Regions from separate parts of the Paenibacillus sp. Z3-2 genome, predicted to be linked through region 1. Evidence: predicted binding sites of a transcription regulator. Region 1 holds the regulator's gene; each other region holds the start of a gene.
The links. Region 1 encodes LexA, which represses DNA repair genes until DNA is damaged. Its sites were predicted from a motif close to CGAACATATGTTCG; they were not measured.

Region 1 (10,810 bases):
AATCGTATTTTTATAATTGGTCCAGAACATGCTGTCACGTGAGATGGTCTTATACGTCTCCACATTGAATCCTCTTGGAAACAGACTAACCTTGCCCGAATTAATATAAGACTCACTGCTGAAGGATTGTGCCACGACATTCAAGAATGGATAGAGCGTTATAAATACCACGAATAGCAGAAAGATGACATTAAAAACTTTAAATACCTTATAAGATCTGGATTCCTGCATGATGCTCCTCCTTTACCATAAGCTTCTTTGTGTCAGTCTGCGTGAGATGGCATTTACGGAGAACACCAGAATCAGACCGATCAGCGATTCGAATAAGCCAATTGCGGTAGCATAACTGAAGTTACTGGATTCCAGTCCGACCCGATACAGGTAAGTGGAGATTACATCAGATGTCTCATAAATAAGCGGATTGTACAAGAGCAAAATCTTTTCAAATCCAACAGCCAGGAAATTACCCATGTTCAAAATCAATAACGTCACAATGGTTGGCAAGATACCTGGAAGCGTTACATAAATCGTTTGCTTCCAGCGATTGGCTCCATCAATACGCGCAGCTTCATACAAAGAATCATCAATGGTTGTCAGTGCAGCCAGATACAATATCGCTCCCCAACCCATACCCTGCCATACCTCTGAAGTGATATAGATTGTTCTGAACCATTCAGCCCGCTGCATAAAAGGAATACTGTCTCCGGTGAAGAAAGCCACCAGTCCATTAATGGAACCATTCACTGCTGTCAGTTGCAGGATCATACCCGCAACGATAACGATGGACAGAAAATGAGGCAGATAAGACGCGGTCTGTACAAACTTTTTGAATCGTTTACTTTTCACTTCGTTAAGCATCAAGGCAAAAATAATTGGAACCGGGAATGTAAAGAGTAACGCAAGTCCACCCAACATCAGCGTATTACCGAATACTCTCCAGAAGGTAGGGTCCTCAATGAACATTTTGAAGTATCGTAATCCAACCCACGTTTCTCCAAATATACTTCCCCCAGGAACAAAACGTCTGAACGCAATCACATTACCAATCATCGGTCCATATTTGAAAATAAGGAGATAGATGATGGGAAGGATCAATAGTGAATACAGCTGCCAGTCTTTGCGAAACAAGGTTGCTGCCGTTCGTAATCTGCTCTCTTTACGTAAAGATGTCATGGTTAACGTTGTTTTAGCGGTTTCCGACTCCATGTGTTTTCACTCCGATCCAGGACTTGATAAGTAAGAGTAATTCATGTACAACCCCATTGTTTCTCCTGTTGTAGAAGACAACAACTCCTTCAACTTCACCCCCACTACAAAATAGATAATAGCCGAATGTAAGCGATACCATTTTAGTGTGTTATGTAGAATCACACAATCCAAGGTGCTTCACATCATGAATTAGCACTTGCCAGGTGGTGTGATCTCCAAATCGAAAGAAGGTCTTTAAACAGGTGAAGCGCTTACAATAAACCAAAAATAATAAGCAACAACTCCTGCTTCCATTCGATGAATTAAGTCAAAAGAAATTGCTTTAGGACAATCTATATACTAGTCATACTAGTATGTTAGTTATATTCTAATCCAGCTTCCCCTTAATTTCAATAACTTTTAGCAAAAAAATTATTATCTCATTTAACAAGGTAAATTAGCCAATAGTGCCCAATAAAAAAACATTGGCAACTTCACGAACGACATTATCGTTCAGTGAAGCCTCCAATGTTTCAGGGTGCTGAGGTAAGATGTTATAGCTGATCTGCTCAGAAATTAGCAATAAGCTGATCTAATTCCGATAAATGCGTTATTTCATGGTCAGGTCCATACGTTTCATTGTTGGTCTTATGTTCACGGTTAATCCATACGGATTGGATGCCAGTTGATAACGCACCACGAATATCCGTCGTCAACTTGTCTCCCACCATCATGCTCTCTTCCGGTTTAACTCCCAGTTTACTCAAGGCATGTTCAAAAATCGAAGGATCCGGCTTTCCTTTTCCAAAGTTACCCGAGATAATAATCTCATCAAAGAAAGGAGTCAATTCAGGCACACCGTCCAACTTCTCTTGTTGCAAAGCTGGACAACCGTTCGTTAACAGCAGAAGTTTGTACTTCCCTTGTAGTTGACGCAAAGTATCCATCGTTTCTTCGTATACATGGGGTCTGGATCTCCGTTCTACGCCAAACTGCGAAGCCAGTTGTTCAGCAAGATCTTCCCGATCTATACCCAACTTCAACAAGCCACGACGCCAGGATTCTTTACGATAAACAGGAGCAAGTTGTTCCAACTGACGGAACTCAGGTTGATCTCCACCGGTAAAGTTAGCCCATAGGCCTTCAAACGGATTGATTCCAATCATTTTGGTAAAAGGAAAGGTTTCATATGATTCATACAGTCCACGTGCCTCGTTCCGAACGGCTTCTTCAAGTTCTTCCGGTTTAAGTCCAGTCTCTCGCGCTGCGATTAGACAAGTCTCATGAAAAGCTTCTCGAACACTACGCTCATCCCATAATAAAGTATCATCCAGGTCGAACAAAATCGCTTTTAACGCCATTCCGATCATCTACCCCTTTATGCAATAATTACTTTTCAACGGTTTCCACGGTGATCTGGTGTGCTTTTGCAAACTTCAGCAAACGTTCTGCGATCGCATCTGTATCGTAGCGATTCAATAACTTGGTAAACACCCATCTTTTCCCGCGACTGTTATGTTCGATAACGACTGTACCTGGTTCAATTCTGAATTTGACGATATCATCAACCCCGATTGAACGTTCACGATTCCCCTTCGTCGTTATAATCCGATTACTGCTGATCTTGATATACGGACGACGAAGCATGAAGATGACTGCCAAAAATACGTAAAGCAGCATAGTCACCCAGTCCCAGGTTGTCATTGGAGCTTGTACAAGGAATGTGCTCATAAACAGATACAAAAAGGCAAGACCGATCAAAAATATAGGGAACAACAGGCTGCGTCCTTTAAAGACTTCTTCACCTGGTGTACCTGTGATTGGTTGACCACTTTTTTTGCGTTGCTGATTTAACTGCTTGGAATTTTTCTTAACCGTTCTCTCGAACGAACGCGACATGAGAATCCCCCTTATGTGTCTTTGTATCGGCTTACATAACTGTAAACCAATATTTCCCCCTATAGATTGCACCCTCAAAATAACAGGAAGAAACCTAAATATCATAATGATATCATTAGGTTTCGTTAGTGTTTGAGTTTGCCTTGGTGGCCTTTGTCATTCTCATCATCAACAATCTCAATGGTATCCAGTTGTTGTCTGAAATTGCTGCGAATATTACTTAAATAAATCTCTCTTAGCTCGGCACGTTCAGTAAGTTCTTCCTCCGACAATCCAGTGGACTTTTGCTTACGAGCCAATTCGTTTATGCGTGCTACCAGACTATCTATATCCAAGCTTGTCCCCTCCAAAAATACAAAGTCATATTAACTTTGCCATGATAAAGGCAGCTTGTCAAGCTGACACGCGCTAAGACACAGTAATGTGTATTTTATTCTGCAAATTGCGGTAGAGCTAATACCTGACCCACTTGGATCGAAGTCGTATGAAGTTGATTCACTTTCTTAATTGCTTCTATATAAACACGTGTATCCATATTCGACGGTTTGTGTTCCAAAGAAATACTCCATAATGTTTCCCCTTCTGAAATGGCTACCTTTCCTCCTGGAAGAACATCATTCTCATTGCCAGCAAATACAGTTAAAACAGTGCTACATCCAATAAATATAATCAAAGAGGTAATGGCCACCTTTAACATCCATGAAGAAATCTTGAAACGTGCTAAAACCTTCTTGTAGTTCCCTATGTTGGACTTCACCAGTTCCGAATTCATTGGTTCATAAATGCTTTGATAAGTAGAATATCTCATTTAATACCCGCCTCCAAACGTTTGTTCCTATCTGTTGGAATCAATATAACACGAACATTTGTTTTGTTCAATAGCTTTTTAGAACAATTGTTCGCTTCTTTTTTTGAAGGAGAGACATCCTTATTTAATTTCTCTTGCACAGTATTTGTAGTATTCTGCTCTAACTTTTGTACAAATTCTGTTCTGAAAGTTAAAAAACACTGATTTAATGCCATTTTATTTAGAACTTATGTTTGTACGAACGGAGGTTCTATGTTATAATTTTCCCAAACGTTACTAAAATGGGGTTGATACGGTATGTCGAAGATATCCAGCAGGCAGCAGGCTATTCTGGAGTTTATACGAAATGAAGTCCGGTTGAAGGGGTATCCTCCTTCCGTACGGGAAATTGGTGAAGCGGTTGGACTGGCTTCCAGCTCAACAGTACATGGACATTTGGATCGTTTGGAGAAAAAAGGGTTGATCCGACGCGACCCTACCAAGCCAAGAGCTATTGAGCTTTTGAGCCAGGAAGAATCTGAGCATTCTCATCAATTTGCTCATAGCGTTGCACGTATTCCTGTCGTTGGTAAGGTTACAGCCGGGGTTCCCATCACTGCAACCGAGAACATTGAAGACTACTTCCCTCTTCCTACGCACTATGTAGGCGAACAGAAAGTGTTTATGCTTTCGGTAGTCGGAGATAGTATGGTCGAAGCTGGAATCGTTAACGGGGATTATGTTATTGTCCGTCAACAGCAAACTGCTGATAACGGGGATATCGTCGTTGCAATGACTGAAGACGATGAAGCTACAGTGAAAACGTTCTACAAAGAGAAAGATCATATTCGCCTTCAACCGGAGAATGCGACCTTCGAACCTTTACGTTTGAAACACGTTAGTATTCTGGGTAAAGTCATTGGCCTTTTCCGAGATATTCATTAAACATGAGTAACAAAACTAGATGCAATGGAATAATACAAGCAAAGAGGTTGCCCTAACGAACAGGACAACCTCTTTGCTTGTTTTATGTTGTTTTATCGGCTAATTATTCACTGCGTTTCAGAACACTCTTGTGATGAGAGAACACATCAAAACTCTGTTGTCCGTGATATGAGCCCATACCGCTCTCTCCTACACCACCAAACGGGAGATAATGAGATGTCATATGAGAAAGTGTGTCATTAATACATCCCCCACCGAAGGATACTTGATTCAGAACCTGATTCTCCAGCTGCTCGTCCTGTGTGAAGAGATATAACGCCAATGGTTTTGGACGGCGGACGATCTCATCCAGCATCGGGTTCAGGTCACAGTACGTAAATACAGAAAGAATCGGACCGAATATCTCTTCTTGCATGACATGTGATTCCCAGTTCACATCTCCAAGTACAGTCGGCTCAATAAGCAACTGCTCACGCACAGAACGTCCACCAATTAGCGTTTTACCATCATTAAGGAATTTCGACAATCGATCAAAGTTACGTGCGTTGACAATATGCGGAAAATCAGCGTTCTGTAGCACATCATCTCCAAATTTATCTTTGATCTCTGCACCAATCAGATCGATCAGTTCATCATGAACTTGTTCATGCACGAGCAAGTAATCCGGAGCAACACAAGTTTGCCCCGCATTCAGGAACTTACCGCGAACAAGACGCTGTGCTGCCAGCTTCAGATCTGCATCGCTATGAACTATAGCCGGACTCTTACCCCCTAGCTCCAGGGTTACAGGAGTCAGATGCCCTGCTGCTGCCTTCATAACAATGCGCCCAACCCCCGTGCTGCCTGTGAAGAAAATATAATCAAACTTCTCTTTTAACAATGCTGTGCTAGCCTCAACTTCACCTTCCATAACGGCAATATACTCTTGAGGGTAGATCTCCTGAATCAGATCGTACGTCAGACGAGATACGGACGGTGTTAATTCAGAAGGCTTAATAACTGCACAGTTACCGGCTGCAATTGCTCCAATCAGTGGACCGAAGGCCAATTGGAAAGGATAATTCCAAGGTGCAATAATAAGAGCCACTCCGTATGGTTCAGGGTAAATGGTACTCACCCCATCCGACATAGCCGAACTGGTTGGGACTTGTCTTGGTGCAGCCCATTCCTGCAGGTGTTCTAATGCAAATTCCAATTCACCCAGCACAATACGAATCTCGGAACCATAAGCTTCTGTCTCGGATTTGTTCAGATCAGCCCGAAGTGCATCTTGAATCCGTTGCTGATACTTTTCAATTCCTTTTCTAAGCTCCTGAAGAGCATTAATCCTATAGTCGATATTCTTGATTTGTCCTGTATAAAAAAAATGCACGTTGTGCTGTCACCAGTTGTTTTGCTTGATCCATAGAGTGGGAAAGGTACTATTCTTTCTATTTCATGTATATCAGGTTGCCTTAGAAGGTATTATGTAAGTCTCTCACTTCCAATTCAGTTCGAGTTTTTTGCGCTTTAAAAATAAGGCTAACTTCTTTTTCTCTTTAATAGGTTAAAAGACAGGTGAGTATTGTAATGCAGTATAAAAAACTTATTGAGATACCACTTATCAAATGCAGACCTTAAGTAAAACATAGGAAAGTTCCCCTTCTATAAAAGGAAGTTTTACAAAGATCTAAATCAACGATCTACTGGATTTTGTGATAAACATTTTAGCCTTGGTGACAGACAAAATATTGAAAAGTTATATTGGCCGCTGAAGAATAATTCGGGGGATTCTGTGGGTACTTTATTTTTTCGTTGATTTGATCTACTCCCGCCCACAAAAAGAAAAAACCCTCAGCGCTAGAGCGCCAAGGGATTAAGCTATTAGTACAACGTGATATATTGATCACGTTCCCATTGGTGGACTTGTGTTCTATACATATCCCACTCAATTTCTTTCAGCTCATAGAAGTGAGCCAAGGCGTGGTCGCCGAGAGCGTCACAGATGACTTCGCTGCGGATCAATTCATTCAATGCTTCTTTCAGGTCAGCTGGCAAGCTTGGAATGCCTTCTTCTACACGCTCTTCTTCTGACATGATGTAGATGTTACGGTCAATTGGAGCTGGTAAGGAAAGCTCACGTTTGATTCCGTCCAGACCTGCTTTCAACAAAACAGCCAAAGCCAGGTAAGGGTTAGCAGCCGGATCCGGGTTACGAACCTCAACACGTGTACTCAGACCACGTGAAGCTGGAATACGGATCATTGGGCTACGGTTACTAGCAGACCATGCTACATAACAAGGTGCTTCATAACCAGGTACAAGACGTTTGTATGAGTTCACAGTTGGGTTAGTAATTGCTGCAAACGCACGCGCATGCTTCAGAGTTCCAGCCATGAAGTGACGTGCAGTTTTGCTCAGACCCAACTCGTCCGACTCGTCAACGAATGCGTTCTCATTGCCTTTGAACAAGGATTGGTTACAATGCATACCGGATCCGTTCATACCAAACAGCGGTTTCGGCATGAATGTTGCATGTAAACCATGCTGACGTGCAATCGTTTTAACAACGAGTTTGAACGTTTGGATCTGGTCTGCTGCTTTCAGAGCATCAGCATATTTAAAGTCGATCTCATGCTGACCTGGAGCTACCTCATGGTGGGAAGCTTCAATCTCAAAGCCCATTTCTTCAAGTGTGATAACGATGTCACGACGACAGTTTTCACCAAGATCCGTAGGCGCAAGGTCGAAATAACCACCTTGGTCATTCAGTTCGTTAGTCGGGTTTCCTTTTTCGTCTGTTTTGAACAAGAAGAACTCGGGTTCAGGACCGACGTTAAAGGAAGTGAATCCCATATCTTGGGCTTCTTTCAGGTTTCGTTTCAAGATGCCACGCGGATCTCCTGGGAACGGATTACCATCCGGAAGATATACGTCGCAAATCAGGCGTGCAACACGGTTCTCTGCAACCCATGGGAAAATAAGCCAAGAATCTAGATCTGGATAGAGGTACATGTCGGACTCTTCAATACGTACATAACCTTCAATGGAAGATCCATCGAACATCATTTTGTTATCCAGAGCCTTAGTCAACTGGCTCACAGGAATCTCAACGTTTTTGATAGCTCCAAGCAAATCAGTAAATTGCAATCGAATGAATCGTACGTTTTCTTCTTTCGAAATGCGGAGAATGTCTTCTTTTGTATAACTCACTATAACCTCTCCCTTTCTTATCTGCGTATTTGGCTTGCCTGTTATATTTGTACATTAGAAAGTTCCACGGGTCAAGGAGTCTGACATCACAAGTACATGATTTCGTCTCACTCGCCAAGTTATGCGAACTTACTATTTATTAAAGAAACGGGAAAGCTCTCCCTGAATGAGAGATACTTGACCAGGTCTCTTACCTGATACAAGCTGCTGCTTCAGCAAGCGGTGCAACTGCGTGTCGGACAGCTCTCTGCGTTTGACTTCAGTATCTGGCGTGATAACTGTAGCTTCCTCGGATTCTTTTGAAACAGGATTCATCACTTGTTTGATCCCTGCGATGTTAACTCCTTTTTCAATCAAAGCCTTGATCTCTAGCAATCTCTCTACGTCATTAAAAGAGAACAAACGTTGATTACCTGACGTTCTCGCAGGAACAATCAAGCTGTGTTGCTCATAATAACGAATCTGCCGTGCGGACAGATCCGTAAGTTTCATTACGATACCAATCGGGAATAAGGCCATATTTCTGCGAATTTCATCACCCATGTTCATCAACCTTCCAGTCATCTATTCTTCACCCTATTGTACATTTAGTTGTTACCAAGTGTCAATGATGTGTTAGATAAACTCACAATAATTTACGATCTTTCATGGTCTGTAACGCCATTAAAACGCCATATTTGACATGAGAGTACGTTAACCCGCCTTGCATATACCCGATATAAGGCTCCCGAATAGGTGCATCGGCTGACAATTCCAGACTTCCGCCCTGAATGAATGTACCTGCCGCCATAATGACAGGATGCTCATAACCAGGCATGTCCCATGGTTCAGGAACCACATGGCTATCCACAGCGGCTGCACGCTGGATGCCCTGCACGAAGGCAATCAGATGCTCAGCAGAACTGAACTGAACTGCCTGGATCAGATCTGTACGAGCTTCATTCCAAGCCGGTTTGGTTACAAATCCGGATTCAGCAAACATTGCGGCAGCAAACGTACTTCCTTTGATAGCTTGTCCTACAATTGTCGGAGCCATGTAAAGTCCTTGGTAGATGCCTCTTGTTGTCCCCAGCATCGCTCCCACCTCTCCCCCAATTCCCGGGGCTGTCAGACGATAAGCTGCCAGCTGTACGTACTGTTCCTTCCCACATATGTATCCACCGGTTTCCGCAATGCCTCCACCCGGATTCTTGATCAATGAACCTGCCATCAGATCAACTCCGACTTCTGTCGGTTCACGTTCCTCCGTGAATTCACCGTAACAATTATCCACAAATACGATGACATCTTCCTTCAGCGCTTTAACACGCGTAACCATCTCAGCGATCTCTTCAACACAAAAGGAAGAGCGCCAGTCATAACCACGTGAACGTTGAATTCCAATGACTTTCGTAGTCGGTGTGATGTTTTTCTTAACTTCTGCCCAGTCCACTTTACCTTCAGCAGTAAGGGCCGTCTCACGGTAACCGATGCCAAAATCGCGTAACGAACCAGTACCATCGCCGGGTTTGCCAATAACTTTATGCAATGTGTCATAAGGCTTACCCGTGATGTACAATAATTCGTCACCTGGGCGCAGCACTCCAAAAAGAGCTGTACTAATCGTATGTGTACCTGAAGCAAAATGAGGACGTACCAACGCAGCCTCTGCACCGAAAACTTCAGCATATACTTCATCAAGCACTTCACGTCCACGATCGTTATACGCATAACCTGTTGAACCTGCAAAGTGGAAATCACTTACTTTTCGCTGTTGAAAAGCATGAATGACCTTCCATTGGTTGTGATCCGTGATCCGATCAATCTGTTGTAGTTGTCCTTCAATCTGACGCTCCACTTGATGTTGAAGTTCAGATATTTCTGAATCAAAGCTTACCATCTTACTTCATTCCCCTTCATAGCACGAATCTGACGTTTCATATCTATTATTGTGTCAACTTATCACATCAATATGTCATGAGTATTACAATTCAATGAAATCTTCAAGCATATGACCAAATTTCTCATACTCACCTTTTTGCAGTTCCACTTCATATATCACATCATTTTCTTCAAAACTGGTATCCACTACGTCACCAATTTTGTAGAGTACGGACGTAAGATCACCACGTTCTGCCGGTATACGGAAGCGCTTCGTGTCACCTGTAAGCTCTGTCTGAATCAATTCGCGGATTTTAAGCAGATCCTCTGAGTCTAATGCGCTTACTTTGATGTGGTCTTTATCTAATGGAAGCATCTCAAGCTGTTCAGGTGTGCATGCATCTTTTTTGTTATAAAGTACTAGCTGTGGCTTGTCCCCTGAACCAAGCTCTTGCAGAATCGTGTTAACCGTTCGCATCTGATCTTCACGCATTGCCGATGAGGCATCCACAACATGCAGGATGAGATCTGCTTCATTTACTTCCTCCAGCGTTGCCCGGAAAGCTGCAATTAGATCATGCGGAAGATTTTGAATAAATCCAACCGTGTCGGTAAGTACGATTTCTTTGCCACTCGGAAGCTCCATGGTACGTGATGTTGGATCCAGTGTAGCAAATAACTGATCTTGAATATAAACATCTGCAGCAGTCAACTGCTTGAGCAATGTTGATTTGCCAGCATTGGTATAACCAACAAGAGCTACCTGAACAATACCTGTCTTTTTACGGCGTTCACGATGCAATTTACGATGACGTGTCAGTTCTTCCAGATGACGTTTCAGATCATCGATGCGACCACGGATGTGACGACGGTCGGTCTCCAGCTTACTTTCACCCGGACCTCTGGTTCCAATTCCGCCACCGAGTCTGGACAGGTTCT
Region 2 (10,810 bases), 1.4 Mb from region 1:
AGTATGGAAGTGGATGTGACGAGCAGCAACGATAACACCTTTATCAATCGTAACTTCGCCAGCAGGACCTTTAATCGTGATTCCCGGTGTACCTTCAATGCTTCCGGACTCACGTACAGGTGCTTTAACACCAATAGCAAATGAATCTGTCATGGAGATCTCCAGTTGCGTTTCAGGGCGAACAGGTCCAAGGATACGCACTTTATCAAACTGTCCTTTCGAACCAATAACCGCTACGGTTTCGTTAGCAGCGTATTGGCCAGGCTGAGACAGAGGTTTAAATTCAGTCAGTTCATAACCTTTACCAAACAAAATTTCAACGTGCTCTTGGGATACATGAATGTGACGGGCAGATACGCCCACAGGTACTGTTTTACTCATCGTAAATTTCACTCCTTGTTTATCTATGGCCTGTACTCAGGCTCTTAACAATCCAATGGTATTATACCCCTTTTTCGAGTGAAATGAAAACGAACTGGTGAAAATTCATGAAATACACTTATTTCGCCATCATTCCTCTCCTTTATTTGGAAAACCAGTTTTAATTCAACACATTCAACGCACACGCAACTTCACTATTTCACGGAAGTCCCCTTCATCTTCATCTTCGGATTGCTCTCTGGCAAGTGTTCCCCCAGATAACTCGTCGCATTCCCCCATAACCAACCGCGCACCAAATGTTCATCATAATGCTTGAGCAGCACCTCCATCAGTCTTGGGTAATGTCCTGCATTCTCGAGTCCTTGAATATACGTCGAAATTCCATCAAAATCGGACCCCATCATCAGATGATGCTGCCCGCCAAGAGAACAGATCTGCTCGATATGAGGCAGCAGGTCCTCTATACGGACTTCCCCCTCCTGTTTAACAAACCAAGGGACAAACGTCAGTCCGATCCGTCCTTCCCGGGCAATGATGGCCTGAATCTGATCATCTTTCAGATTGCGCACATGGGGACATACGCTATAACTGTTAGAATGAGAGGCGATAAATGGACGCTTGCTTAAGTCAGCCAGTTCCCAGAAACCTTTCTCCGCCAAATGAGACACATCTAACAGCATGCCGACTTCATTACATAGGCGCACCAGTTCTTTTCCCTTCTCCGTAAGTCCCGCTCCGCGCTTCTCCATGATTCCGTCAGCCGCCCAATTGGCGTAGTTCCAGGTAAGTCCAACAATTCGAACACCCATCTGATAACATAACTCCAGATAGAACAGGTTGCCCTCCAGGCCATCCACACCCTCCAGTGTGATTAATCCCCACGGACCCTCTGTTTGCCCCACCTGAGCCACCTGTTCACGCCACAACAACGTCTGTGTGCCGCCAGCACGCTCCCTGCTTCTCTCTACGCGCTTACGATAAATATCTAACTGCCCCATCACATGTTCAAATTTGCCTCTGCCTAGTACTTCGGGCAAATAGATGGCGAACGCCTGCAAACCTACTCTCCCCTCTTTCAAACGTCGCATATTCACATCGAGTTGTGGAGCATCTTCGAATGAAAGTGTCGGCTGCATCAATATTTTGCTCAGTGCGTCACAGTGAAAATCGGCTACACACCAATCAGACATGGACATCGTTAACCCTCCTTCTATAAATTACTACAAAAAAACGCAAAAAAACCTGTCTACATCGTAAACAGGTTCAATGCATAACACATGTATTATCTGGGCTCCACAATCAGCTTAATGGCCGTTCGGTCCTCGCCGTCGATCACAATGTCTGTAAAAGCTGGAATACAAATCAGGTCAACTCCGCTTGGTGCTACAAATCCCCGGGCTATCGCTACCGCTTTAATGGCTTGGTTCAGTGCTCCCGCTCCAATTGCCTGCAGTTCAGCATTTCCACGTTCACGAAGAACCCCTGCAAGAGCGCCGGCTACAGAATTAGGATTGGACTTTGCTGAAACTTTTAATACATCCATGGTAAGTACCTCCCTGGGAATGTTGAAAGTTTGTTTCCACTTACTAGATGTTATTCGCGGGAGGCAAAAAAATTCCTTCTTTTTAGACGGGTTTCCCTGCAAAATGGGACAATACCCCTATTCCATGCGCCACTCGTCTTCCATCAGACGAATTTTTTCGATGCGTGTTGCAGCGCCTGTGGCTTCATCAATCTCCACTAGGACACCATGGAAATGCCATTTGCCATCATCAACAACGAATCGCACGGGTAGCTGGGTGTAGAACTTGCGCAACACGGCCTCACGCTCCATGCCCAATATGCCGTCACGCGGCCCTACCATGCCTGCATCCGTTAAGTAAGCCGTTCCTCCAGGCAAGATCCGGTCATCATTACTCTGTACATGCGTATGTGTGCCTACAACGAGCGAAGCACGTCCATCCAGATGCCATCCCATGGCAATCTTCTCAGAAGTCGCTTCAGCATGCATATCGACCAGAATACATTTGTAATCCTGGCGCAGCTCATCTACAATCTCATCAGCTACACGGAATGGACAATCCAGGGCAGGCAGGAACGTTCTTCCTTGCAGATTGACAATGGCCAGCTCCTTGCCTTCGCCTTTGACAACCGTATATCCTCGTCCTGGTGTTCCTGGTGGAAAGTTAGCTGGTCGAATCATGCGCGGTTCATCATCTATAAAATCAAAAATATCCTTATTGTCCCAAGTATGATTACCAAGTGTAATGCCATGTACACCCCAGTTGAAAAACTCATTCGCGATTGCACCTGTAATGCCGCGACCTGCCGCTGCATTTTCACCATTGACAATCACCACATGTGGCTTATACTTCGATTTCAGGTACGGTAAATTTTCCTTTAATGCCTTACGTCCCACATTGCCTACTATGTCACCAATAAACAAAACTTTCATTGATTACTGCCTCCTCAATCCCTGCAAAGTCCCTTTACTTCAAATGTTGAACCTTGCAGGACTCTATCTCATGCTTTATGATGTGTAATTTCACTAAATACCTTATAACAGGCTATCAACAGGAAAAGTGGCCCACTACTGCGGCCACTTTTCCATAATACTCTATTTTGCGTATTCAACCGCACGGGTTTCCCGGATGACAGTGACTTTGATGTGACCCGGATAGTCGAGTTCATTCTCAATCATCTTCGTGATGTCACGGGCTAGGCGGAAGGCTTCAGCATCATCGATCTTCTCAGGTTGTACCATAACGCGAACTTCGCGTCCGGCCTGAATGGCGTACGATTTCTCGACACCTTCGAAGGATTCTGAAATCTCTTCCAGCTTCTCCAGTCGTTTGATATACGTTTCCAGCGTTTCGCGGCGTGCGCCTGGTCTTGCTGCGGAGAGCGCATCTGCTGCGCCAACCAACATGGCAATGACCGAAGTCGCTTCGCAATCTCCGTGATGGGACGCGATACTGTTGATTACAACCGGATGTTCTTTGTATTTCTTCGCCAGTTCCACGCCAATTTCGACGTGTGATCCTTCCACTTCGTGATCCAGCGCTTTACCGATGTCATGCAATAGACCTGCACGTCTTGCCAAAGTTACGTCTTCTCCGAGTTCGCCAGCCATCAGTCCAGCCAGATAAGCGACTTCCATCGAATGTTTCAAGACGTTCTGACCGTAACTTGTACGGAACTTCAACCGGCCCAGGATTTTGATTAGATCCGGATGCAGACCATGCACGCCCACTTCAAAGGTAGCTTGCTCACCGTATTCACGGATGCGCTCATCCACTTCTTTGCGGGATTTCTCAACCATCTCTTCAATCCGTGCCGGGTGAATACGTCCATCAGCCACCAGTTTCTCCAGGGCAGTACGGGCGATTTCTCGGCGAATCGGGTCAAAGCCCGACAGAATAACAGCTTCTGGCGTATCATCGATAATGAGGTCAATCCCTGTAAGGGTTTCAAGCGCACGGATGTTACGTCCTTCACGACCGATAATCCGGCCTTTCATTTCTTCATTTGGCAGGGTAACAACAGATACCGTTGTTTCCGCTACGTGGTCAGCCGCGCAACGTTGGATGGCGAGCGTAATAATCTCGCGGGACTTTTTGTCCGCTTCTTCCTTCGCTTGTTGTTCAATGTCCTTGATCATTTGAGCCGTCTCATGACGAACTTCCTGTTCTACGTTGGACAGTATGATACTGCGTGCGTCTTCCATAGTGAGGTTGGATATACGTTCCAGTTCCGTCACCTGGTTTTTGTAGATCATTTCGATCTGCTGCTGTGTCTCATCAATTCGTTTCTCTTTGTTAGCCACTTGCTCTTCTTTACGTTCGAGTGATTCCAATTTTTTATCCAGCGACTCTTCTTTTTGCAACAATCGTCTTTCTTGTCGTTGAATTTCGTTCCGACGTTCACGAGTGTCTTTTTCAGCTTCAGCACGAATGCGATGGATTTCATCCTTCGCCTCCAGCACCGTTTCTTTCTTCAGTGCTTCTGCCTCTTTTTTCGCGTTCTCCACGATTTGTACGGCAGCTTGTTCCGCACTAGAGATTTTAGCCTCTGCAAGAGATTTGCGAATAAAATATCCTACTCCGAACCCAATGATTAGCGCGGCCACAACGAGAACGATCATGATTGCAGGTTCCATACTGTTCACCTCCTCGTTGGTTCCTCCAAGGCATTCCTTGGGTTAATTTGCAGTTTTCAAAACCTTACATATGTTTGGGAATAACGAATACTCACGGCGATCCCCCGCCGATTTTCATTTCACATGTACATGTCTCCATGTACTATTCACTGTTTCCAGCGAACCCATAATTAAGAATGGTATAAATCTTAAGAAACCGAAACCGCTTTTTTGGAAGGAAAAAGGGTTGTCCATTTCTTACAGACTCATGTCCATTTTAGTATTTGACGAAAGAAATTGTCAAGAGAATGCAGTATAGAGACTCTAGTCGGCTAATCCCATAACAACGCCTCGTCATCTTCAGGGTCCCCAGCCTCATCTTCTTCCATTAAACAATTCACAACTCGGCGCACCATATCCATTGAAAAACCACGTCTCATTAGGAAGGGAAGCGTTTTATGTTTCTTCTCTTTCACGTCCCCTTTGACCTGATTCCACTTTTTGCGTCCGGCGCTCAGAGCAGTCTCAAATTCCGCATCTGTACTGATACCTTCGAGTGCCTCAACAATGAGATCATTGGCAATTCCCTTTTGACGCAGCTCTTGCCTTATCCACAGTTTTCCCTTCCGCTTGCCCTCCATACGCTGTCTTGTCCATTCCTTCGCAAATAGATCGTCATCCACCAGCTTCTCTCGCTCAAGCCGATCCAGCGCCTCTTCAATCAATGATGCATCAAACTCTTTCTGACGAAGTTTCTGACTTAACTCATGCCGTGTACGAGGTTTATGCTCCAAGAAACGCAGAGACTGTGCGTAGGTCCGCTGTCGCTCGTCAGCTACGATGATTTCTTCCAGATCCTTCTTCATAAACGTGTTGCCCTGCGTCATCCTGTATTTAATCATCACGTCTTCAAGGACCGTAATGGAGTGTATGCCAAAAGTGATGCGGTAACGAGCTTGTCTGCTTTTCGTTCGTTCTACCCGTGTAATGGTAAGTTCTTCGTTGTCCGGAAATTGGGAGAGGCCATCCCCTTCTGCTTCTTCATATAAATCCTCGTCATGTTGATCCATTCAGGTCTCCCCTTTCATAACTCTTTCCATCTGAGCTCTACGCCAAGCGTTCATTCACCGAAGATCGTTAACGCTAATACAAAAAGCCGGGAACTCAGCCCGGCCTTTTCTCTCACAGTCATTGTACTAACAGCCCCTGTCCATTGGGACAGGGGCTGTTAGCACACCGAGAACACTCCCACCACAATTCCTTATCCAAATCGAGCAAAGCTCAATCAGACAGGGTTACGGAGTTCAAAGGGCGGCGCCCTCTGGATCCTCCCTACAAGGGAGGATTTAGGAAGATTACTCGTTGATTTCGAATAATTCTTGTTCTTCTTCTGCTTCTTTTTGTTGATCTTCACTAGTTGGCGCAGGAACTGCAGTAGTCAAGTTACTAGCTACACGAATTTTTTGTTCAATGATTTCAGCAATGTCCTTATGCTCTTTCATGAACTGCTTCGCGTTCTCACGGCCTTGTCCTAAACGCTCACCTTCGTATGAGTACCATGCACCACTCTTGTTAACGATGTCCAGCTCTGTACCAATGTCAATGATACTGCCTTCTCTTGAGATCCCCTCACCGTACATGATATCCACTTCCGCTTGTTTGAACGGAGGTGCGACTTTGTTTTTCACCACTTTAATACGAGTACGGTTACCAATCATGTCATTCCCTGATTTGATACTCTCAATACGACGTACATCCAGACGTACCGTGGAATAAAACTTCAGGGCTCGACCACCAGGTGTTGTTTCCGGGTTACCAAACATAACGCCGACTTTCTCACGAAGCTGGTTAATGAAAATTGCGATTGTTTTGGATTTGCTGATTGCACCAGACAATTTACGTAGAGCTTGAGACATCAAACGCGCCTGTAAACCGACGTGTGAATCACCCATTTCGCCTTCAATCTCTGCTTTTGGAACCAATGCAGCTACAGAGTCAATAACGACGATATCTACTGCACCACTGCGCACAAGAGCTTCTGCAATTTCCAGCCCTTGCTCACCCGTATCTGGCTGAGATAGAAGCAATTCATCAATGTTAACACCCAATTTGCTTGCATATTGAGGATCAAGAGCATGCTCGGCATCGATAAATGCTGCTTGTCCACCAACGCGTTGTACTTCAGCGATCGCATGTAATGCGACAGTTGTTTTACCTGAAGACTCAGGTCCATATATTTCAACAATACGGCCTTTAGGCAAGCCGCCTGTTCCTAATGCAATATCCAAAGCCAAGGAACCACTGGGAATAATTTCCACGTTCATATGAGTGGACTCACCCAGTTTCATGATGGATCCTTTACCAAATTGCTTCTCTATTTGACGGAGCGCCATATCAAGCGCGGCACGACGGTCTGACAATAAGCTCACACCCTTTACTGTTTATAAGATAATGATACCTTGTTTTAACACGTTTGCCAAGCTTTTTTTCGAACATACATTCGTTTTTTTGTGAAGGCCGAGGCGCCTCTTCCTCTAAGAAACTTTCCATTAAACAGAAAAAAGAACCGTAAACAAGGCTGTTACGCCTAATTCTACGGTTCTTCCGTCTTCCTTAATTATACTTGCTTGGAACTCTAAATGCAATCCAAGCTGTTAACTAATCAACCCATCGCCACAAGTTTTTGCCATAAGCGATAGAGAATTGCTTTGGCCGAGCGAATGCGAACAGTCTCGCGATTACCATTGATGCGCAGTTCATGAATCTCGGTTTCTTTTCCACGTTCAGCAAGAGCGATAAAGACAAGTCCAGGTGGCTTGCGTTCCGAATATCCCGGTCCCGCTACACCCGTAACGGCCAGACCAAAATCAGCATCGCCAATCATTCGGATCTGCTCAGCAAGCACTTTTGCGACTTCCGGACTTACCGCCCCTGGCGCCTCTTCACCTTCCAGATAATCATGAGGCACATTCAGCAGCTTTTCTTTAATTTCATTAGAGTAACAAACAATTCCACCCTTAAGCATCGATGCACTTCCAGGTACAGATGTCAGACTTTGCATGACAAGCCCTCCTGTGCAGCTCTCAGCAGCACTAAGCGTCAGACCCATATCAGACATCATGGTTACAATTGTGTACTCTATAGGCACATCCTCGTTCGCGTAGAGATGTTCTGTCAACCGCTCACGAATCCGGACTTCCATCGCATCCAGCTTCAGCATCGCCTCCCCCTCACTTGCGGCCTTTGTGGAGACACGTACTGTAACTTCACCCTCACTCGCATAAGGAGCGATCGTAGGGTCTGTCTGCGCATCAATCAGATCCAGAAGTCGATCTTCCAGAGCAGACTCACCAATACCTGCGAATTTAAGCATTCGGGAATAGATCGGCATTTCTTCTGTAAGTACATGCTGGAACAGCCAAGGCTTGACTTCCTGTTCAAACATTGGAATCAACTCTTTAGGTGGTCCAGGCATCACAACATAATATTTATCATTGTCAGAAATCGCATTTCCTGCAGCTAGACCGGTTTCATTGGCGAGAGGTGTCCCACCATCAATTACGATCGCTTGACGTCGGTTATTCTCTGTCATTTTCACATTACGATCTCTGAAAAAGCTCTCAATCTTGTCCATGGCTATTCGATCTATATGGAGTTTACGGTTAAGAACTGCTGCCAGCGCATCCTTGGTCAGATCATCTTGCGTAGGCCCTATACCCCCGGAAAATAAAATAACGTCTGCGCGGCCCTGTGCAATACGAATGGCTTCACTGAGTCGAGTCAGGTTATCACCAACTACCGTTTGGAAATATACATCGATCCCGATCGCAGCCAATTCACGAGATAGGTATCTGGCATTGGTATTGACGATTTGTCCAAGCAGCAACTCTGTGCCAACTGCAATGATTTCTGCCTTCATTAAGCATCCTCCTGTACACGTGTTGGGTTATCAAAGGGCAATAGGATATTTTCCTATTGCCCCTGACCCAATGCTTCTTTCATGTTACCCAGTTTAACGCCAACTGTTATGCTTTCGTTAAATGAAGCAAATTTTTGTTTTTGATAAAGTAATCGATACCCGACCAGATGGTAATAAGCGCTGCTGCCCATACTGCGATAATATCGACGTGAATACCTGTGTATGAAAACGGGAAATTGTTCAACAGCAACAAGACAATCGCCACAATCTGCACTACAGTCTTCAGCTTGCCCCAGTTACTGGCGGCGACAACTGAACCATCCAGCAACGCAATTTGACGCAAGCCGGTAACTGCAAATTCACGACTAATAATAACGACTGCAATCCAGGAATCCAGCTTGCCCATCTCTACAAGCGAGATCAAAACTGCAGTAACCAACAGCTTGTCTGCAAGTGGATCGAGCAGTTTTCCCAGATTGGTAACCATGTTATTTTTCCGCGCAAGGTACCCGTCAATTCCATCTGTGCTTGCAGCGATGATAAAAATAACAGCAGCAATCAGTTGATTATACGGAAGCGAAAGGCTTCCAAGTTGCAACGGCTCTGGATAAAATGGAAAATCCACGAGCAGGAACACCATCAAAAAAGGGATTAAGCAAATTCGTGCAAGCGTAATCCGGTTGGGTAAATTCACAAGACGCCCTCCCTCATATCCTCCATTACTCCAAACATTCATCTTAATCCCGTTATCATCATCCGGAACATGAAATGTACAATTTCAATGTCAATCCATATTAACATGATCCCACTATGTAGAAACGCAAAAAATAAAGTCAACCGCTCAAAAGCAAAACCGCTTTAAACGTTCCGGTGACTTCCAGAAGTGTACTGCTTTTCACAAAGTCAGCAAACGATGAGGACTGGACTTGATGCATGACTGCCAGCAATGCACACTTAGTATAATATACGCCCCAATACAGTGTCAAAAAACACTTCTGCTACAAAAAAGGCCATATTACTTGAAATTTGTATATTGCAAATCCAGAGGCAGGTTAGCACCGTTTAGCATCTGCATTACCGCTTGCAAATCATTTTTACTCTTACCTGTTACCCGGAGCTGGTCTCCCTGAATCTGACTCTTCACCTTCATCTTGGAGTCCCGAATCAGGATATTAATTTTTTTGGCGATATCCTGGTCAATGCCCTGTTTGAAATTCAAACGCTGGCGGACTGTTCCAGAAGAAGCCGGCTCTACTTTGGCGTAATCAATGTTCTTCAATGGTAGACCACGCTTCGCCATTTTGGATTGCAGCACATCAATGACAGCCTTGAGTTTGGTCTCATCATCAGATACGATCGTTAACGCATCCTTATCCAGTTTCAGACTGCTCTTGCTGCCCTTGAAGTCATAACGAGTGCCAATTTCCTTCTCGGTTTGTGTAACGGCATTTGTCAGTTCTTGCAAGTCCATTTTGGACACGATATCAAATGAATTTTCTGAACTCAAACCAGTCACCCTTTCAGTTAATCGTATGTTCTGTAACATTATAGAGGATACCTTAAGTAAAAGTCTAATTTCAAAGGGTTTTCTTCAAAGAAAAAAGCATTTTTGGCTTCCACCCAGGTGGTTACCAAAAATGCTTGCTGGTCCAGCTTCCAACTAAGAGCGGCTCCGGTTGGGTTGTCTGAACATATCGAGCACACCCAGAAGGACATGCGCAAGTCCAAATCCCAATATTCCGTAACCCCAAGCACTTGGAGTCAGGTAATAACCCAGGAGGCTGACAATAATTCCTAAACCCGTTACGATCCAGCTAACTGTCACAGCCATCCACCTCGCCTTCACCAAAAGTTAATTGCAAGTTAAGACACCGTTATTGTCTCCTGCAGTAAACTCGGTTATTCGCTACCAGTGGTGATCCCTTAATTGGTACCTTCTGTACCGTCCGTTGATCCATTTTCAACGCCTGTGGATGAAGCTGTACTACCACTGTCTTCACCAAGCTTCAGACGGATCCGATTGGTTGCCTTGCCATCCGTTACAACTTGCCCACCAACCTCAATCGTGGTCGCTGCAGCGTAACCGGACTTAATATACATTCCTGCACTATCCAGTTCAAAGGTAAAGCTGTCGCCTTCGGCTGTATTGCCATACTCCAGCTTCTCTCCACTGGAATTCTCGCCCTTGTACACTTCCAGCCAACTATGACCTGTTGCTTTAATCGTAACCGTTACAGGCTGGCCTGCACTCCCGTTAACTTTAAAGTTCGTAATATTTCCTGATTTTCCGTCTTCTGCAACCGTTACAGTAGACGGTGAGTTATCGGCAGGTGGTTCTTCCTCAGTTCCTTCTATCTGTCCATCCGTTTGGC
Region 3 (10,810 bases), 880 kb from region 1:
CAGATCGATGATCGCATGCTCGACGTGATTAAACGTTCTGATAAACTCGTTCGTCACTTTCATATTCCGCTGCAAGCTGGCGATGATACGGTATTAAAACGCATGCGTCGCAAGTATACGACAGAAGAGTTCTACAACAAAATGCTTCGCATTCGGGAAGCGATGCCAGATGTGGCGATTACGACTGACATTATTGTTGGATTTCCGGGTGAGACGGATGAAATGTACAGTAATGGCTATGAGTTGATGCGAAAAATCGGTTTTTCCGAAATGCACGTATTCCCTTATTCCAAACGTACGGGTACTCCTGCAGCACGGATGGAAGATCAGGTGGATGAAGAGGTCAAAAATGCACGTGTGCATGAACTCATTGAATTGTCTGAGCAGATGCAACTGGAGTACGCCAAACAGTTTGTCGGACAGGTACTGGATGTTATTCCCGAAGGTGAAGCCAAAGGCCGCGAGGGAAGTGGCAAGCTGCACGGATATAGCGACAATTACATTCAGCTGGTCTTTGACGGTACCATGGATATGGTCGGTAAAGTATGCCGAGTCAAATTGGTTGAAGCTGGCGTGAACGAAAGTCAGGCTACGCTGGTACGTGTATTGGAAGATAATCTCAAGTCCGCCGCGATGTAATCGAGGCGTCAGAAACAAGGATTTCATTTCCTTGGGGAGCTTACCCGTGGAGATGAGGTCCTTCTTTTGCGAAAAATAAGATACAGATATCGAAGTATGGGGGAGAGCACGATGAACAAAAAAGAAATTTCAGCAGGCGGAGTTGTTTATAGAACAGGGGAAGACGGACGTCTTCAAATTCAGCTTATCGTAGATCGTTACGGTAAAACGACTCTCGCCAAGGGCAAAATGGAAGATGGGGAAACGGTTGAACAGACCGCACTGCGCGAGATTCTGGAAGAGACGGGTATGGTCGGTCGCATTGTGGAGCCGGTTAATATTATCGCCTATACGTACCAACATGCAGAGTTTGGCCCGGTAGATAAGGAAGTTCATTACTATCTCGTTGAAGCCGAGAGTGGTGATTTACAGCCTCAGATTGAAGAGATTAAGGGTGTGGACTGGTATGCTCCGGAAGAAGCATGGTCCCTACAGCAGCAGAGTGGATATGATAATAACGATGACATCTTGCGTGTAGCACTGAACAAGTTGGGTGTTAACGTATAACAAATTATTGTTCTAGTCAGTTAGCCGCGCGTTCTATAGGTTTGGATAGGCAGATCATCAAGCCACGGGTGACTTCGCCGCGGGGGCGTGGACCGGTGGTTTTTTGTGCCAGATTGGCAAGTAACAGAACGGCAAAGCAAGCAGTGAACTGGTGATGTTAAAAAGGGTCTGGGCATGCGCGATCTGTGCCCCATTGTCCGCTGACAGCCAAGCCGAAGCTGCATGCAGCTGGCCGATCAGCGGCATGAACAACAGTGCTCCCGCAATGTTTAATACAACATGGGAGGCTGCGACAAATTTGCCTGCGGATGCTCCGCCCGCGGCAGCAATTACAGCAGTGATGCAGGTCCCCACGTTGGACCCGATCACAATGGCGATACCGATCTCCACAGGTAATACCCCTGTGGCTGCGAGCGTAATCGCCATGCTAATGACAGCCGCGCTGCTGTGAATGAGCGCCGTGAGACAAGCGCCTGCCAGGAAGCCCCACCACAAGCTGTCGGCCGAGCGGTCGAGAAACCATTGAAATACGCCCATGCTCCGCAGTGGCAAGGCAATGGATTGCATGACCTGAATGCCTGTCATGACAAGTGCAAATCCGGCAGCTGCGAGGAAGCTGTATTGGATGTTAAACAGAGTCTGCCGCGTGCGTTCAGGAGCGGCTAGATTGCGTTCACCAAGTACAACAAACATGGCCCAGCCCGTCAGCGACAGGACAAGCAGGGGCAGGGAAGCACGTCCGATCTGCAGACCTACCAGCTCCGTTGTCAGGCATGTCCCGATGTTGGTGCCAAGGATGATGCCGAGTGTGCGTCCATAGGTGATCAATCTGGCATTAGCCAGTCCAATGGTGAGTACGGTGACCGCAGTACTGCTCTGCAACAGGGCCGTTGCCCCTGCGCTGAAGGCCATGCCTTTCCAGGGAGCAGAGGTAGCTCGATTGAGCCAACCTGCCAGCATGGGCCCAGCCATGCGCTGCAAGGCGGTTTCCATCAACTTCATGCCACCAAAAAAGATAATAAGCCCATATAGTAGGGGCAATATAACATCTCTAAACATAAAAATATCATTCCTTCCGTTCCGGTTCCTTAACTCATCCTATGAGTAAATAAAGACAACCATGACAAGCCTAAAGGAATTCAGAGGGAAGCGAACCTTAATCCCCCCCATTCGAAAGATACGGTGATTCGAGCAAACGTAGCGAAGAAGACGAAATTGTTACCGAAGAAGCGAAGCGCTCGCCTTTATCCCCGGATTTTCCCTTTGAGAAAAGGGAGTTCAAAAAATCTGGGGATAACAGCGATCAGAGGAACAATTCGTCGCCGTAGCGTCACTTAACTGCCGCACCCCAATTCGAAAGATACGGTGATTCGTGCAAGCGTAGTGGAGGGGACGAAATCGAATCTGAAGAAGCGAAGCGTGCGCCTTTGTCTCCGGATTTTCCCTTTAAGAAAGGGAATCAAAAAAATCTGGAGGCAACAGCGATCGGAAGATCGATTCGAACCCGGAACGCCATTTACGCGCCGCACCAAACCTATCTTTTCAACTAACTATGAAAGAAGTGGATCTACCTTGCCATCAGTTACACTCGAACGCAGTCGCAAAAAGCGGCTTGAACATGCACATCCATGGATATTTAACAACGAAATTGCCTCTGTTGACGGAAACCCGGAACCGGGAGATCTGGTCAATGTATTGAATCATCAAGGTCGCTATCTGGCGACAGGTTATTACAATCCCGCATCTCAGATCACAGTAAGGGTCGTAGCGTATCAACCGCTGGAGTCCGAACAGATGGACACCGCGTTCTTTGCAGCGCGATTCCGCGATTGCTTGCGTCATCGGGAACGCTTTATCCAGGATGGAGAGGCATATCGTCTCGTTTATGGAGAAGCTGATTTTCTACCAGGACTGATTGTTGACCGTTTCGGTAGCATCCTTGTTGTACAGTTGCTTACACTCGGCATGGATCGTTGCCGTGAAGCTATCGTACAGGCACTCATTGAAGTGATGCAGCCGGAAGGCATATTTGAGCGCAGTGATGTCTCGATTCGTGAACTGGAAGGTTTGGAACAAACCAAAGGCCCATTGTACGGGGATTGCCCGCGGCATGTCACCGTTACAGAGAACGGACTACTCATTAAAGTGGATATCGTAGAAGGACAGAAGACAGGTTACTTCTTCGACCAACGCGAAAATCGTGCAGCCATCGAACCGCTTATGAAGGGGTGGGGCTACAAGAGTGGAATCACACTCCAACAGACCGAGCAGGATGGCACAGAGCAGCTGTTGCCAGTGAATAAAAGCGGTAAAGTGGTTACATTCCCTTATTGGGATGGCGCTACCGTGCTGGAGTGCTTCTCACACACAGGCAGTTTCACGTTGAATGCTTGCAAGTATGGAGCCAAAAAAGTGACATGTCTTGATATTTCGGAGCACGCCATTGAGAGTGCACGAACGAATGTGGAGCTGAACGGTTTTACCGATCGCGTAGAATTCGTTGTTGCTGATGCATTCCAGTACTTGCGTGAACAAGTGAAAGGGCTGGATGAGCGTACCGCACGTGCACGTGCAGGCGAACAAAAAGTAGATACATCCAAAGCGCTTGCAGCTGGCGGTAAAACATTTGATGTAGTCATCCTCGATCCTCCTGCGTTTGCCAAAACGAAATCAGCAGTTAAAGGTGCATGTCGCGGTTATAAGGATATCAACCTGCAAGGAATGAAACTGGTTAATGAGGGCGGATATTTGGTAACAGCCAGTTGTTCGTATCATATGCGTCCTGATCTCTTCCTGGACACGATTGCGGATGCGGCGGAAGATGCTGGCAAAGTGCTGCGTCTAATCGACTGGAAGGCAGCAGGTAAGGATCACCCGCAAATTTTGGGCGTGGATGAAGGACATTACCTGAAATTTGCTATCTTCGAAGTGCGCAGTAAAAAGAATTAATTGTACGAATTAAGTTCCAATGAAGTATAGGTCAAGTCTAAAGTCCACAGTGTGAATAGCTGCGGGCTTTTTGCTGTTTTGCTGTGTTAACGGAGATGATCTCCGGTTTTACCGGATAGTGGCAAACGTATGTTCCGAACCAAGTCAGATATGTTATACTGGGAATTAAAATCTTGTACGTGTGGTTTGGAGGATTAGACATGTCCGTTCGTTTTGTTATTGGCCGGGCAGGCAGCGGCAAAAGCTCGCTGATTACCCGGGAAATTACATCCCTTCTTCAAAAGGAGCCGCAAGGTAAACCTTTGATTTTACTCGTTCCGGAACAGAGTTCCTTTCGAACAGAGCAAGCATTGGTGTCTTCTGGAGCAATTAAAGGTACGATGCGTGCAGAAGTGCTCGGCTTTCGCCGTTTAGCCTACCGCATAATGCAGGAAGCAGGCGGTTCTGCTCGTATTCCAATCGGAGCCGAAGGCAAAAAGATGCTGCTCTACAAAGTCATCCAGCGCCGTAAGGATGAATTGAAGCTATTTGGTGCATCTGGCAGCCAGCTGGGTTTTATAGGGGAATTAAATGACTTATATAGTGAATTTAAACGTTATGAAGTTGATCCATCATTGCTGGAAGAAGGGTTGTCTGGATGGAATATTTCATCCTCTTCGCCGATTCTGGAGGATAAGCTACATGACTTGAATCTGATATATCGTGACTATGAACAGGAACTGACCGAATTATATATTGATGATGAAGACACGTTGACCGAACTGACAGAGCGTTTGTCGGAAAGTTCATTGCTGCAAGATGCCCAGATCTGGATTGATGGTTTTCAGGGATTCACGCCACAGGAGATGAGTGTGATCGGTCGGCTCATGTTGCAATGCTCTTCCGTGACGATTGCCCTGACATTGGATCGCCCTTATGATCACGGTGCTTTGCCTGGAGAACTGGAGCTGTTCTATCCCACGGCAAGTGCTTACGCGCGTCTCAAAGGAATGGCCGAAGAACTGGGTGTAACGAGCGATACAACTGTACTTGATTCGGAGACTCCACCGAGATACAAGGATCGTCCGGGACTTGCTCATCTGGAGGCAGGCTTTGATCGCCGAATTCGCTGGAAAAGTGAAGGCCTTGATTCCGGAATCCGATTGGTCGCAGCTGAGAACCGTCGAGCTGAGATGGAGGGAGCACTCCGTGAGATGCGGCGCTTGGCGCAAAACGAAGGTGCGCGTTATCGGGATATGGCCGTACTTGTTCGTCAGTTGGATACCTACGCTGATATAGCTAAACCGTTATTCAGAGATTATGGCGTGCCCGTCTTTCTGGACCGCAGAAGAAATGAACTTCATCATCCTTTATCCGAGTTTATCCGTTCCGCACTCGACATTGTTCGTCGACACTGGCGTTACGAGGATGTATTTCGCTGCGTCAAAACGGACCTACTGCTTCCGCGTGATGGTTCCATCACCCGTGAAGATATGGACCAGCTTGAGAATTATGTATTGGCTTGTGGTATTCATGGGTATCGCTGGACTGACGGCAAACCGTGGAAATATGTGCCAAGCCTTTCGCTTGAAGACAATGGTCAGGATGGCCGTAGTCGAGGACGGGATCAGATGCTGTCTTTAATGGAGAGTTGTCGAACGGTCATTACAGATTCCATGGGTGCTTTTGAGAAACGAATGAAAAAGGCAAAGACAGCCAAAGCCCAATGCGAGGCACTATACAGATTGCTGGAAGAGGCCGAGATTCCATGGAAACTGGAGAGTATGTCTGCTGAAGCTAAGGCTCAAGGTGACCCCGAACGGTCGAGAGAACATCGGCAGATGTGGGGAGCTGTGTTGGATTTATTGGATCAGATGGTTGATATGATGGGGAATGAACGGCTGGATATCACTCTATTTGCCGGGATGATCGAGACCGGATTGACCGAACTGAAGCTGGGTCTGGTACCACCAGCACTTGATCAGGTATTGGTCGGTTCCATGGATCGTACACGTCTTCAGGATATCAAATACGTATTTATTCTCGGTGCAGTGGATGGTGAACTGCCTGCTGTACCTCAGGAGGATGGAGTATTAACGGAGCTGGAAAGATCGTTGCTGACAGAAAGAGGCGTGGCGCTTGGACCAGGAGCAACAAGACAGATGCTGGATGAACGTTTTCTGATCTATACAGCACTTACAGCGGCAAGCAGCCAGTTGTGGCTGAGTTATCCGGTTGCTGATGATGAGGGAAAAACACTGCTTCCTTCCGAGATTGTCCGTCATGTACGGAAGATGTTTGGTTTACAAGAACAGCCATTGCTCGCTCAACCACCGGTTACGAACTCGGAAGAAACTCATTGGTCCTATGTCACCCATCCGGGTCAGAGTCTGTCTACGCTCATTGGACAATTGCGCAAATGGCGCCGTGGAGAAGACATTCCAGAAATGTGGTGGGCGGTCTACAATTGGCATGTATCTCGGGAGACAAGCAGACCTCAGCTAGAGCGGTTGCTGGGATCGATCTTTTACCGTAATCGGGCATTGCCCCTACGTACAGCTACCAGTCGCAGATTGTATGGCACAGAGGTGAGAACGAGTGTTTCACGAATGGAGCGGTTCGTAGCTTGTCCGTTCTCCCATTTTGCTTCGCACGGGCTGCGCCTCAAAGAACGGCAATTGTACCGTCTTCAGGCTCCTGATATCGGACAACTGTTTCATGCTGCATTGAGCCAACTGGCTATGCGATTGCGTGAAGAAAATCGTAGTTGGGGCAGCTTGACTCCAGACCAATGTCGCAAGGAAGCCGAGCAAACGGTGGAGCAGATTGCACCGCAACTGCAAGGAGAGATTTTGTTAAGCACCAAGCGATACGGTTATATTTTCCGCAAGTTGAAGGACATTGTTAGCCGGGCATCCGTTATTCTCGGTGAACAGTCCAGGCGTGGAAGTTTTGAACCGATTGGGTTGGAGCTTGATTTTGGACCGGATAAAACACTGCCACCTCTGCGATTTGAACTGGAGAATGGCTGTGTGATGGAGATTGTGGGTCGGATTGACCGTGTGGATGTGGCAGAAGGAGAGAACGGTCTGCTATTGCGTGTCATTGACTACAAGTCCAGCCAGACGGATCTCAAGCTGCATGAAGTGTACTATGGTCTGTCATTGCAGATGCTCACCTATCTGGAGGTGTTGCTTAGTGCTGCCGAGGAATGGCTTGGAGAAACGGCTATGCCGGGAGGAACGCTGTATTTCCATGTGCATAACCCGTTGTTGCAATCCGCAAATGGCCTGACATCGGAGCAGGCCGGACAAGAACTGTTGAAAAGGTTCAAAATGAAAGGTCTGCTGTTGGCGGACCGGGATGCAATTGCGCAAATGGATAACACCCTGGATAAAGGGTATTCAGCCATTATTCCGGTTGCCCTTAAGGCAGACGGCAGTTTTTATAGCAGCGCTGCAGTAGCTACGCCAGAGCAATGGGATACGCTGCTTGCTTCGGTTCGGAGTAATATCCGCGAGATTGGCACCCGAATTACGGATGGGGATGTGGCCATTGAGCCTTATCGTATTCAGCAGGAAGTGGCGTGCACGTTCTGTCCGTATAAGCCTGTTTGTCAGTTTGATGAGAATATTGAAGGAAATGAATATAACCTGTTGTCCAAACCGGGCAAACAGCAAATCTGGGATATGTTAGCTCACACCAAGGGAGGGGAAACATCATGACGAATATGCCAAAACCGGAAGGAAGCTTCTGGAGTGATGACCAATGGAGTGCCATCTCCGAAAGCGGAGAAGACATTCTGGTTGCGGCTGCGGCGGGATCAGGCAAGACAGCTGTATTGGTTGAACGAATTATTCGCAAGATTGCAGATCCCTCCCAAGGATTCAGTGTGGATCGCTTACTTGTTGCCACGTTTACCAAAGCGGCGGCCGCCGAGATGAAACAACGGATTCGGGAAGCGCTGGAACTTGCGCTGGAAGAACAGCCTGGAGAAGAACATTTGCGTAAGCAGCTGTCGCTGCTTGGGCGTGCATCTATTACAACATTGCATTCATTCTGTATGGAAGTCATTCGCCGTTACTATCAGCAAATTCCGTTGAATCCGGCTTTCCGTATCCTGAATGAAAATGAAGCGGAAATCATGCGGCAGGAATTGCTCGAAGAACTCTTTGAGGAAAAGTATGGTGAAGAAGATGAAGGCAGTACATTCCGTGAGTTGGTGGACTGGTTCAGTGGAGAGCGAAACGATGATGCCATGCATCGACTTGTGCAACGATTGTATGATTTCTCCCGCAGTCATTCCTGGCCGGATCATTGGCTCTCAGAGATGGCATCCGCTTTTCAGGTGGAAAGCGTAGAGAAGCTTGGACACTCAGCATGGGTTCAGAGCATTTTGCGTGATGCGGCACTTGCCTTAAGTGGTGCAGCAGGACTGCTCCGTCAAGGCATCCATATTTCCATGCAGCCTGAAGGTCCGGCACCATATGCAGAGACGTTAAAAGAGGACCTGGTGATGGTGGAAGAGCTGTTGTCTGCGGTTGAGGTTATGCCATGGGAGAGGTTGCCTGAAGTGTTTCAACCCGCTGCATTTGGCAAACTGAAACCCTGCAAAAAAGATCAGACGGACCCGGCATTACAGGATCAGGTGAAGGAACTCCGTGAAGCTGCGAAAAAGGCAGTTTCCGACCTGAAAGGTTCATTGTTCGGAAGAACTGCGTTTTCGTTCTGGCAGGAGCTGGAGCAGGCGGCGCCACTCATGCAGGAACTGTCGAGGCTGGTTAGTACATTTGGAGAACGTTATCGACAGGCCAAACAGGAACGGGGGCAAGTTGACTTCAGTGATCTGGAGCATTACTGCCTTCACATTTTGCGACATGAGGATTCAACGCCTGAACTGTCGATGCCTTCCGATGCGGCTATGGAGTACCGTTCGCGGTTCGATGAAGTATTACTCGATGAATATCAGGACACCAATACGGTTCAGGAAGATATCGTGAAGCTGATCTCCAGAGAAAATCCGGGTAACCGATTCATGGTAGGTGATGTCAAACAGAGTATCTACCGTTTTCGGTTGGCTGAGCCGGGTCTATTTATGAACAAGTATCGCCAGTATGGAGCGAGCACACGTGAGGATGGAAGTGTTGAAGATCGCCTGAGTCGTACAGGCCAACGTATTGATCTTGCACGGAATTTCCGCAGTCGTGCAGAAGTCGTGCATTCGGTCAACATGATATTCCGGCAACTCATGAACGAAGGCGTGGCAGAGATTGCTTACGATGAACGAGCTCAGCTGGCATATGGGGCTACGTTCCCATCAGAGACGCTTGGCGATGAGGCGTATACACCTGAACTCATGCTGATTGATCGTCAGGGCGGTGGGCCTGATCTGACAGAGAGTACGGATGAGAATGGGGATGCATCGATCTCCGCAGAGCTGGAGAGTGCCGAACTCGAAACAGCCCAGTTGGAAGCACGGGCGATTGCAAGGCGTATTCGTGAAATGGTTGGGGACACGGACAAGCCTGCGCTCCATGTATATGACAAAGCCCTGCAAACGATGCGCCCGGCACGTTACGGCGACATGGTCATTTTGTTGCGTTCGACCTTGATGTGGGCTCCGCTCATGATTGAGGAATTCAGACAGCAGGGAATTCCTGCTGGAGGAGAACAGAGCAAGGGCTACTTCCAGGCTACAGAAGTGGAAATCATGATGTCTCTGCTTCAGCTTGTTGATAATCCAAGGCAGGATATACCGCTCGCTTCAGTGCTGCGTTCCCCGATTGTCGGACTGGACGAAGAGGAGCTGGCACAGATTCGTCTTGGTGACAAAAGACAGTCATTCTATGATGCGGTTATATCAGCTGCTGGAGAATGGAACGATTCCTCCACGAATGCCGTACAACAATCCCGGCAGGATAACGATCCTGATTCCAATATGGTCCAGTTGCAGTGGCCGGAAGCCTGGTCAGAGATGGAACAGGGACAGCGGGAAACAGCAGCTTCTGTCGAGGCAGAGATCCTGGATGATGGATGTGAATTCGGTGTGCATACAGATGGAATTCAAGATGCTGGTTTTACCGGGAGCGCAAGCGAAGATATGGGCATAACGGAGATTTCAGGCTCGGAGCTTGAGCAAAAGTTGATCCGATTTATGCGTCAATTGGAGCAGTGGAGACTTGAGGCGAGACAAGGCAGTCTAAGTGAACTGATCTGGCGTATGTATCGGGAAACCGGGTATTTGGACTGGGTTGGTGGTCTTCCAGGAGGCCTGCAACGTCAAAGTAATCTTAAGGCACTGTACGATCGCGCACGACAATATGAGGAATCAACTGCGAATCGCGGCTTGTTCCGCTTCCTGACTTATGTCTCCAGACTGCGGGAAAACGGGGGAGACCTCGGAACTGTAGCAGGTAGTTCAGGTGAGCAGGACAACGCCGTACGTATTATGACCATTCACCGGAGTAAAGGTTTGGAGTTTCCGATTGTCTTTGTCGGGGGCATATCCAAAATGTTCAATCAGCAGGATCTGAACGCACCGTTTCTCATGCATAAGGAACTGGGATTTGGTCCGAGGTTTGTGGATCGTGAGAACCGGGTTGCCTATCCTACACTAGCCAATCTGGCGATTCGTCGTCGGGCCCAATTTGAACTGCTTGCTGAAGAGATGCGTGTGCTGTATGTTGCGTTGACCCGT

Region 2: the regulator LexA is predicted to act here: its motif matches at 7,009-7,022, upstream of recA (recombinase RecA).
Region 3: the regulator LexA is predicted to act here: its motif matches at 4,257-4,270, upstream of addB (helicase-exonuclease AddAB subunit AddB).

What each region holds. Positions count from the first base shown of each region.
Region 1 is NZ_CP096397.1:3,767,913-3,778,722, forward strand. It holds gene M1D71_RS16875 (carbohydrate ABC transporter permease) at 1-231, opposite strand, end outside; gene M1D71_RS16880 (ABC transporter permease) at 244-1,173, opposite strand; gene M1D71_RS16885 (HAD family hydrolase) at 1,758-2,549, opposite strand; gene M1D71_RS16890 (hypothetical protein) at 2,578-3,087, opposite strand; gene M1D71_RS16895 (DUF896 domain-containing protein) at 3,213-3,422, opposite strand; gene M1D71_RS16900 (LysM peptidoglycan-binding domain-containing protein) at 3,518-3,895, opposite strand; gene lexA (transcriptional repressor LexA) at 4,193-4,819, shown strand; gene M1D71_RS16910 (aldehyde dehydrogenase) at 4,923-6,191, opposite strand; gene glnA (type I glutamate--ammonia ligase) at 6,683-8,011, opposite strand; gene M1D71_RS16920 (MerR family transcriptional regulator) at 8,144-8,554, opposite strand; gene M1D71_RS16925 (methionine gamma-lyase family protein) at 8,637-9,890, opposite strand; gene hflX (GTPase HflX) at 9,975-10,810, opposite strand, start outside.
Region 2 is NZ_CP096397.1:2,401,778-2,412,587, reverse strand. It holds gene pduL (phosphate propanoyltransferase) at 1-381, opposite strand, end outside; gene M1D71_RS10840 (dipeptidase) at 576-1,577, opposite strand; gene M1D71_RS10835 (stage V sporulation protein S) at 1,664-1,924, opposite strand; gene M1D71_RS10830 (TIGR00282 family metallophosphoesterase) at 2,042-2,836, opposite strand; gene rny (ribonuclease Y) at 2,999-4,540, opposite strand; gene M1D71_RS10820 (regulatory protein RecX) at 4,852-5,589, opposite strand; gene recA (recombinase RecA) at 5,875-6,939, opposite strand; gene M1D71_RS10810 (competence/damage-inducible protein A) at 7,182-8,438, opposite strand; gene pgsA (CDP-diacylglycerol--glycerol-3-phosphate 3-phosphatidyltransferase) at 8,545-9,132, opposite strand; gene M1D71_RS10800 (YajQ family cyclic di-GMP-binding protein) at 9,454-9,945, opposite strand; gene M1D71_RS10795 (hypothetical protein) at 10,099-10,269, opposite strand; gene M1D71_RS10790 (helix-turn-helix domain-containing protein) at 10,362-10,810, opposite strand, start outside.
Region 3 is NZ_CP096397.1:4,648,971-4,659,780, reverse strand. It holds gene mtaB (tRNA (N(6)-L-threonylcarbamoyladenosine(37)-C(2))-methylthiotransferase MtaB) at 1-639, shown strand, start outside; gene M1D71_RS20800 (NUDIX hydrolase) at 751-1,185, shown strand; gene M1D71_RS20795 (Na/Pi cotransporter family protein) at 1,243-2,244, opposite strand; gene M1D71_RS20790 (class I SAM-dependent rRNA methyltransferase) at 2,758-4,134, shown strand; gene addB (helicase-exonuclease AddAB subunit AddB) at 4,335-7,838, shown strand; gene addA (helicase-exonuclease AddAB subunit AddA) at 7,835-10,810, shown strand, end outside.